Linked DNA regions of Lentilactobacillus curieae. Each later gene encodes a partner of the first gene's protein in a complex. Links are inferred from orthologs where the notes say so. Each region holds a gene or a part of one and is shown on either strand. Other genes may lie near its edges.

What was found.
Region 2: the proteins of PL11_RS10070 (region 1) and PL11_RS04835 are in contact, whole or in part, in a crystal structure (PDB 3A7A), measured with the Escherichia coli proteins. The link is inferred for Lentilactobacillus curieae from one-to-one orthologs.

Annotation. Positions count from the first base shown.
Region 1 is NZ_CP018906.1:2,070,122-2,073,355, reverse strand. What follows is about bases 246-3,144. They hold PL11_RS10070 (glycine cleavage system H family protein), read left to right. Parts: upstream 246-1,497; coding sequence 1,498-1,791; downstream 1,792-3,144. Other genes in these bases: PL11_RS10065 (methionine ABC transporter ATP-binding protein), read left to right, coding at 2,128-3,144; PL11_RS10075 (FtsW/RodA/SpoVE family cell cycle protein), read left to right, coding at 287-1,486; PL11_RS10080 (DUF2969 domain-containing protein), read left to right, coding at 246-265. In the rest of the region: membrane protein insertion efficiency factor YidD, read left to right, coding at 1-26; more of PL11_RS10080, read left to right, coding at 44-245; more of PL11_RS10065, read left to right, coding at 3,145-3,162; PL11_RS10060 (methionine ABC transporter permease), read left to right, coding at 3,155-3,234. UniProt on the Escherichia coli protein: The glycine cleavage system catalyzes the degradation of glycine. The H protein shuttles the methylamine group of glycine from the P protein to the T protein.
Region 2 is NZ_CP018906.1:1,011,550-1,014,687, forward strand. The notes cover bases 309-3,111. They hold PL11_RS04835 (lipoate--protein ligase), read left to right. Parts: upstream 309-1,106; coding sequence 1,107-2,117; downstream 2,118-3,111. Other genes in these bases: PL11_RS04825 (RluA family pseudouridine synthase), read right to left, coding at 309-404; PL11_RS04830 (universal stress protein), read right to left, coding at 491-955; PL11_RS04840 (hypothetical protein), read left to right, coding at 2,199-2,636; PL11_RS04845 (hypothetical protein), read left to right, coding at 2,644-3,111. In the rest of the region: more of PL11_RS04825, read right to left, coding at 1-308; more of PL11_RS04845, read left to right, coding at 3,112-3,123. UniProt on the Escherichia coli protein: Catalyzes both the ATP-dependent activation of exogenously supplied lipoate to lipoyl-AMP and the transfer of the activated lipoyl onto the lipoyl domains of lipoate-dependent enzymes.

The DNA.
Region 1 (3,234 bases):
ACAGAAAAACAATGAACTTAAAGTAATTATCCAAGGAGAAAACATGAGTAAAGCTAAAGAAATTAATGTAGACATCAATGACACTAAAAATAGTCAAGGACAACCAATATCTGAATTGTTGGTTGGCAAAAAGGTGATTGGAAACATTCGTCAACTTGAAGATAAGAAGTTTGAAGTGGTCAACTTAGATAAGGATGTCTTTCATGTAAAGAGTTTTGATGAGGGTGTTACGACTTTGATCAGACACTTTAATTTGCATCATTAGAATTTTTAAGGAGGGTTTGTTTTGGAAACAAGTCGCAGAAATTCTGATGATAAGTCAAGAATTGACTGGGGAATCGTCCTCTGTGTGCTGATATTGGCATTAGTTGGCCTAGGGTCAATCTATGTTGCTGCATCACACGACACAGGCGGTGCATCAGTGATTAAACAGGTTGTCTCGCAATTAGTATGGTATGTGATTGGTACGGTTGCCGTGGTAATTATAATGCAATTTGATTCAGAACAGCTCTGGAAGGTTGCCCCACTTGCTTACGGACTGGGAATCTTGCTTCTGGCCGCTGTTTTGGTTTTGTATAGTAGGTCTTACTTCCTACAAACTGGTGCCAAAAGTTGGTTTCAATTGGGGCCATTGACGTTCCAACCATCTGAGGTTATGAAACCTGCATACATTTTAATGATGGGGCGGGTAATCGTTGAGCATAACGATAATTATCCCGTCAAGTCCATCAAAAGTGATTGGTTGTTAATTGGAAAGATGATTGCTTGGACTGTACCTGTTGCAGTTCTACTAAAATTACAGAATGACTTTGGTACTATGCTAGTTTTCTTTGCTATCTTAGCCGGGCTGGTAGTAGTCTCTGGTGTCACTTGGAGAATTATCCTACCTGCATTCCTGTTAGTTACGGGAATTGGCGGAACTGCACTAGCTTTGGTCATTCCTGATTCTGGACGTAGGTTACTTGAAAAGGTTGGGTTCCAAGCATACCAGTTTGCGCGAGTTGATACTTGGCTTCACCCTTCATCAGATACTAGTAACCAAGGTTACCAATTGTGGCAGAGTATGAAAGCAATTGGTTCAGGTGGAATATTTGGGACAGGGTTCAATAACTCACACGTTTACGTGCCAGTTAGAGAATCAGATATGATTTTCTCCGTTATTGGAGAGAACTTTGGTTTTATCGGAAGTTGTTTGCTAGTCTTTGTTTACTTCTTATTGATTTATCAAATGATCAAGGTTACTTTCGATACTAGAAACGTTTTTTATGCTAATATTTCAACTGGGGTAATTATGATGATTTTATTCCACGTATTTGAAAATGTTGGTATGAGTATTGGACTTTTACCACTTACAGGTATTCCATTACCATTTGTTAGTGCCGGTGGATCGGCGCTGATTGGGAATATGATTGGGATAGGTTTAATAATGTCAATGCAGTATCACAATAAGAGTTACATGTTTGGTGACGATAAAGAATTCTCATAGGAGTGATTAACATGAACGAAAACTATTACTGGACCGAAGAAAATGATGGTGTTGTTACCGTTGGTTTAACAGATGACGGGCGGAATGAATTGGGTAACATTACTTTTGTATCACTACCCAAAGTTGGCGACAGCTTAAAGAAGACAGATACTTTGATGAATGTTGAAGCTGATAAAGCTGTTTCTGACATTGCAAGTCCGGTTGAAGGTACTGTGATTGAAATCAATGAAGATGCGCTGAGCGATCCTAGTGTTTTAAATAACTCAGACAAAGCTTCCTCATGGGTTGCCAGAATTGAGAAATAATTCTTGACGAGTTATTGTCTTATGTTAAAATTGTATTGGTAAATTATTAGAAATAAATGTCAGGATGAGTAGCGTATTTTTGCTTTGTTAGAGACCTCGGTTGGTGAAAAAGGGGATTGCAAGGTATGTGAAGATGGTCCTGGATTAAAACATGACACTCATGAGCTCTTAGTAAATGAGTGGATGGTTACCGTCCATTACCGCGGATAATACCTTAGGTATTTTTGAGGTCATCTATTTGATGACAAACAAAGGTGGTACCACGAAGCCCTTCGTCCTTTGAACCGTATTCTGGTTCATGGATGAAGGGCTTTTCTTATAAGGAGAGGAATTTATTTGATTACTTTTAAAAATGTCTCGAAACAGTACAACACAAAAGATGGTGATTTGGTTGCTGTTAACGACGTAAACATTAAGGTTGATGACGGTCAGATTTTTGGAATCGTTGGATATTCAGGCGCTGGAAAGAGTACGTTAGTTCGGATGTTGGATGGACTTGAGGCTCCTACCAGTGGTGAAATTGATATTAATGGAACGAATATTGCAAGTTTGTATGGTTCCGCATTAAGGAAGCAACGCCAAAAGGTGGGAATGATTTTTCAGCATTTCAACTTATTATGGTCAAGAACTGTAATTAAGAATGTTATGTTGCCATTGGAAATTGCTGGTGTATCTAAACCCGAGAGAATAAAGCGAGCAAGGCACTTAATTGAATTGGTTGGGTTGCAAGGAAGAGAAAATTCGTACCCTTCAGAGTTGTCTGGAGGGCAAAAGCAAAGAGTTGGGATTGCGAGAGCTCTTGCAAATGATCCAGAGATTCTTATTTCTGATGAAGCTACCAGTGCCTTGGACCCAGATACAACTAATGAAGTCCTCGATTTGTTGTTAAAAATCAATAAGGAAATGAACTTGACCATTCTGTTGATTACTCATGAAATGCACGCGATTACTAAAGTGTGTGATGCGGTCGCTGTGATGGATAATGGTTCGGTAGTTGAGCAGGGATCTGTATTCGAAGTGTTTAGAAATCCTCAAGCAGACGTTACGAAGAAGTTTGTTCAAGAAGAATTCTCTGGTCCTCAAAATGATGCTGATTTAACAGCTTCAGAGCTAGCACAGAAATTTCCAGAAGGAAAAATTGTCCGGTTGGTATTCCATGGACCACAGGCAGAATTGCCAGTTGTTTCAAACGTAATCAAGAAGTTTCCGGATTTGGAAGTTAACATTATTTCTGGTTCGATGCATCAGACTCAAGAAGGGGCAATTGGTTCACTTGATTTACAGATGACTGGAGACATGCCAAAAATTGAGGATGCCCTTGAATACTTACAAACATTAAGAGTTGAAACTGAGGTGATTTCAAATGGCTAATACAGGATTTAGTTCGTTTTTTAAATTTAGTACGGTTAATTGGCCTGATATGTGGAGTGCGACTTGGGAAAC
Region 2 (3,138 bases), 1.1 Mb from region 1 along the record:
ATATAAGGAACTATTCCGGTAGCATCAAGATAACCAGCGAGCTGGTTGATTGTTGCCCCATTTTCTCCGGGTTGGTTTGGATGGGTTTTGTCCCCACGACGTTTGTTGACCACAATCACATCATCAGTTTCGTATAGAATCTGTGGTTGATATGATTTATCGACCAGGACTGTTGGAAATGCTGATTCAAAGTCCTCGGGGATAAATTCTAGCTGGATGGAATCACCACCCTTAACTGCAAAGCTCACAGGGAGATAGTTGCCGTTTACGGTTACCCGTTCGGCTTTTCGAACGCTGTATAGAAGGTGCTTTGGCAATCCATAATAATTACTAAGAACTTCCTTTAGTGTAGTTTGGGGGAAACTTTTAGGAATGATTAAATTGTAATGCCACTGTGTTTTCATCACTGTACCTCAGTTATTTCAAAATAAAAGGAGCACAAATCCCTAGGGATCCTCTGCTCCTTTAAAAACTAATATTTAGGTGTAGCTTACTTTTTAGCTTGCTTTTCTGGACGAACAATTAGCACGTCACAAGTTGCAGTTCTGACAACAAAGCTAGTAACAGAACCAATAATCAATCTTTCAACGGCGCTTAAACCAGTTGAACCAATGATTACTAAGTCAGTATTGTGATCTTTAGGAAATTCGCGAGCGATGATTGGCTTTGGATTACCAAATCGAATGTGAATATCAACATCGCTAACACCTGCAGCCTCTGCCTTATCTTTCATTTGCTTAAGCTTGTCTTCAGTATTTTCAGTTAATTTGAAAACAACGTCGCCACTTACGGCTGAACCATATGTTTGGTTGAATTGATTAACTTCCAAGACATTGAGGATATCAAGGTGTGCCCCTGCTTCCTTAGCAACTTCAATTCCTCGATCGAGAATGTTTTGAGTAACGGCAGAACCGTCAACTGGTACTAAAATGTTTTTGTATCCACTTAATGCCATACTAATCACCCCTGGATTCGTTTGTTTATAGTTAAACTATAACATTGTCTGGCGAGAATGTAACCTTTTTGGCCGATTTCACAAGCGATTGAAATCGCTTTCTCGAAGTGGTATGATTGCTTACAAATAGAATTGAAATGGGGCTTTTCTAATGTATTTTCACATAATGAAATCAGACGATATTCGACTTAATTTGGCAACTGAAACCTATTTGATGAACGAAAAGAAATTTGACGAACCATTATTGTTATTCTACATTGAAGGACCATGTATTATTGTGGGCCGGAATCAAAACACATTGGAAGAGATCAACAAACAATACGTAGATGACAACGGTATTGTTGTCACGAGAAGAACTTCTGGTGGGGGAGCAGTTTACCAAGATTTAGGTAACCTGTGCTTTAGTTTCGTTGTGGACAGCGATAGTGAAGAATTTGGTGACTTCAAGTCATTTGTTCAACCTGTTGTTGATGCGCTGCACAGAATGGGGGCAACGACTGCGGAAGTTTCTGGACGCAATGACATTTTAGTAGATGGTAAGAAGTTCTCCGGAAACGCGATGTACACTAAAAATGGTAAGACTTTCTCACATGGTACTTTGATGCTTGATGTTGATTTAACAGTGTTACCAAAGGCACTAACTGTTCCTGAAGATAAGATCAAGTCTAAGGGAATCAAGTCAGTTAGCTCGCGGGTAACTAACCTCCGGCCGTACTTATCATCCGAGTACCAAGACATGACTACTCCACAATTTAGAGATGAATTGTTAAAGGAATTATTCCATGTTGATAACCTTGATGAAATCAAAGATCGTGAGTATAAATTAACCCCTGAGGATGAAGCTGGAATTGACAAAATCAATTCAGAAATCTTCGACAACTGGGATTGGGTTTATGGAAATTCACCAGAATTTACCGTTAAGAAACGTCAGCACTTTACAAGTGGTACTATAGATGCAAGATTTATCGTTGACGATGGTAAGGTGACTACCGCTAAATTCTACGGTGACTTCTTTGGACCTAAGGATGCTTCAGAATTGGCAAGCAAGCTTGAAGGCGTTCGTTTTGAACGCGAAGAGGTTGCTAAAGTTCTTGACGCTGTTGACGTTAATCAGTACTTTACTGGAATTACAAAGGACGACTTACTTGGTTTGCTTTTCTAACCTTAGGAAATACGTTAAACTAAATTTAAACTGATAAAGATAAATTCGGTATGGATTTATCTTTTTTATTTGGAGGATTATATGAAACCAGAAGAAAAGAAAGTTATTGGGTGGGCCGTTATTTCACTGGTTGTGTTTTTACTTACAAATGCGATCATGACTTTTAAGTGGATGGACCTAACTCGTCCTGTTACCATGGCAGAAACTTTGCAGGTAACGTACATTGCTATTGCTTTTTACGCTGCGACCATCGTGTTGGCAATGTTAAAGGTTAGACTCAGCTACTATTTGCTTGCGGTGGTTGTAGCAATCTATTCAGTTGGATTTGTAGGCATGGGGATCACGTTGGTTCAAGGAAGCAATGGTAACATTTTGTTAAGAATTCTGGTATTAGCCCTTGTTATTTTTGGAATTGTTGTTAATGTGTACTGGTACATGTTAGCATTTAAACTTAGATCAGTACTTCAAACTGAGTTAATAAAAAAACGAGCTGCAAAGCATAATACAGAAATTAGGTGATTGAATAATGGACGCTGAGGTATCAACGTTTATTGAAAATGTTAAGGCTGGAAATGTTTTGGCCAACCACACAAGTATGAAGTTAGCAGAATTACAAAAAATCGACGCAAAAGCAATCAAACCTATAATTGACTACATGGTTAGTCATTTAAAGGAAGGCAATCAGGAAGTTGTTTCCGAGATTAAGGTTGCTGACGATGATACAGCTGTATTTAGGTTGGAAAGTAATTTAATTAACTTGCCACTTGATGAAATTGATAGAATCAATAAGATGATTTCCGATCAAGAAAGTTTGCCGGTAAATGTGTACCTGGTTGTGGTTTCCGAATTTGTAAATCAATCTGGTTTGCGAATTGACGAAGTGACATCAGCAGATGATTTTATTGCTGATCCGGATAGCTTTTCAGCAACAATTACTGATTGGATTTCAGAAAAAGCAACGGCAATTGCCGAAAATAAGGCTAGTGAAGACGAGTCCAAAAAGTAATTGCTTATTTTCAGA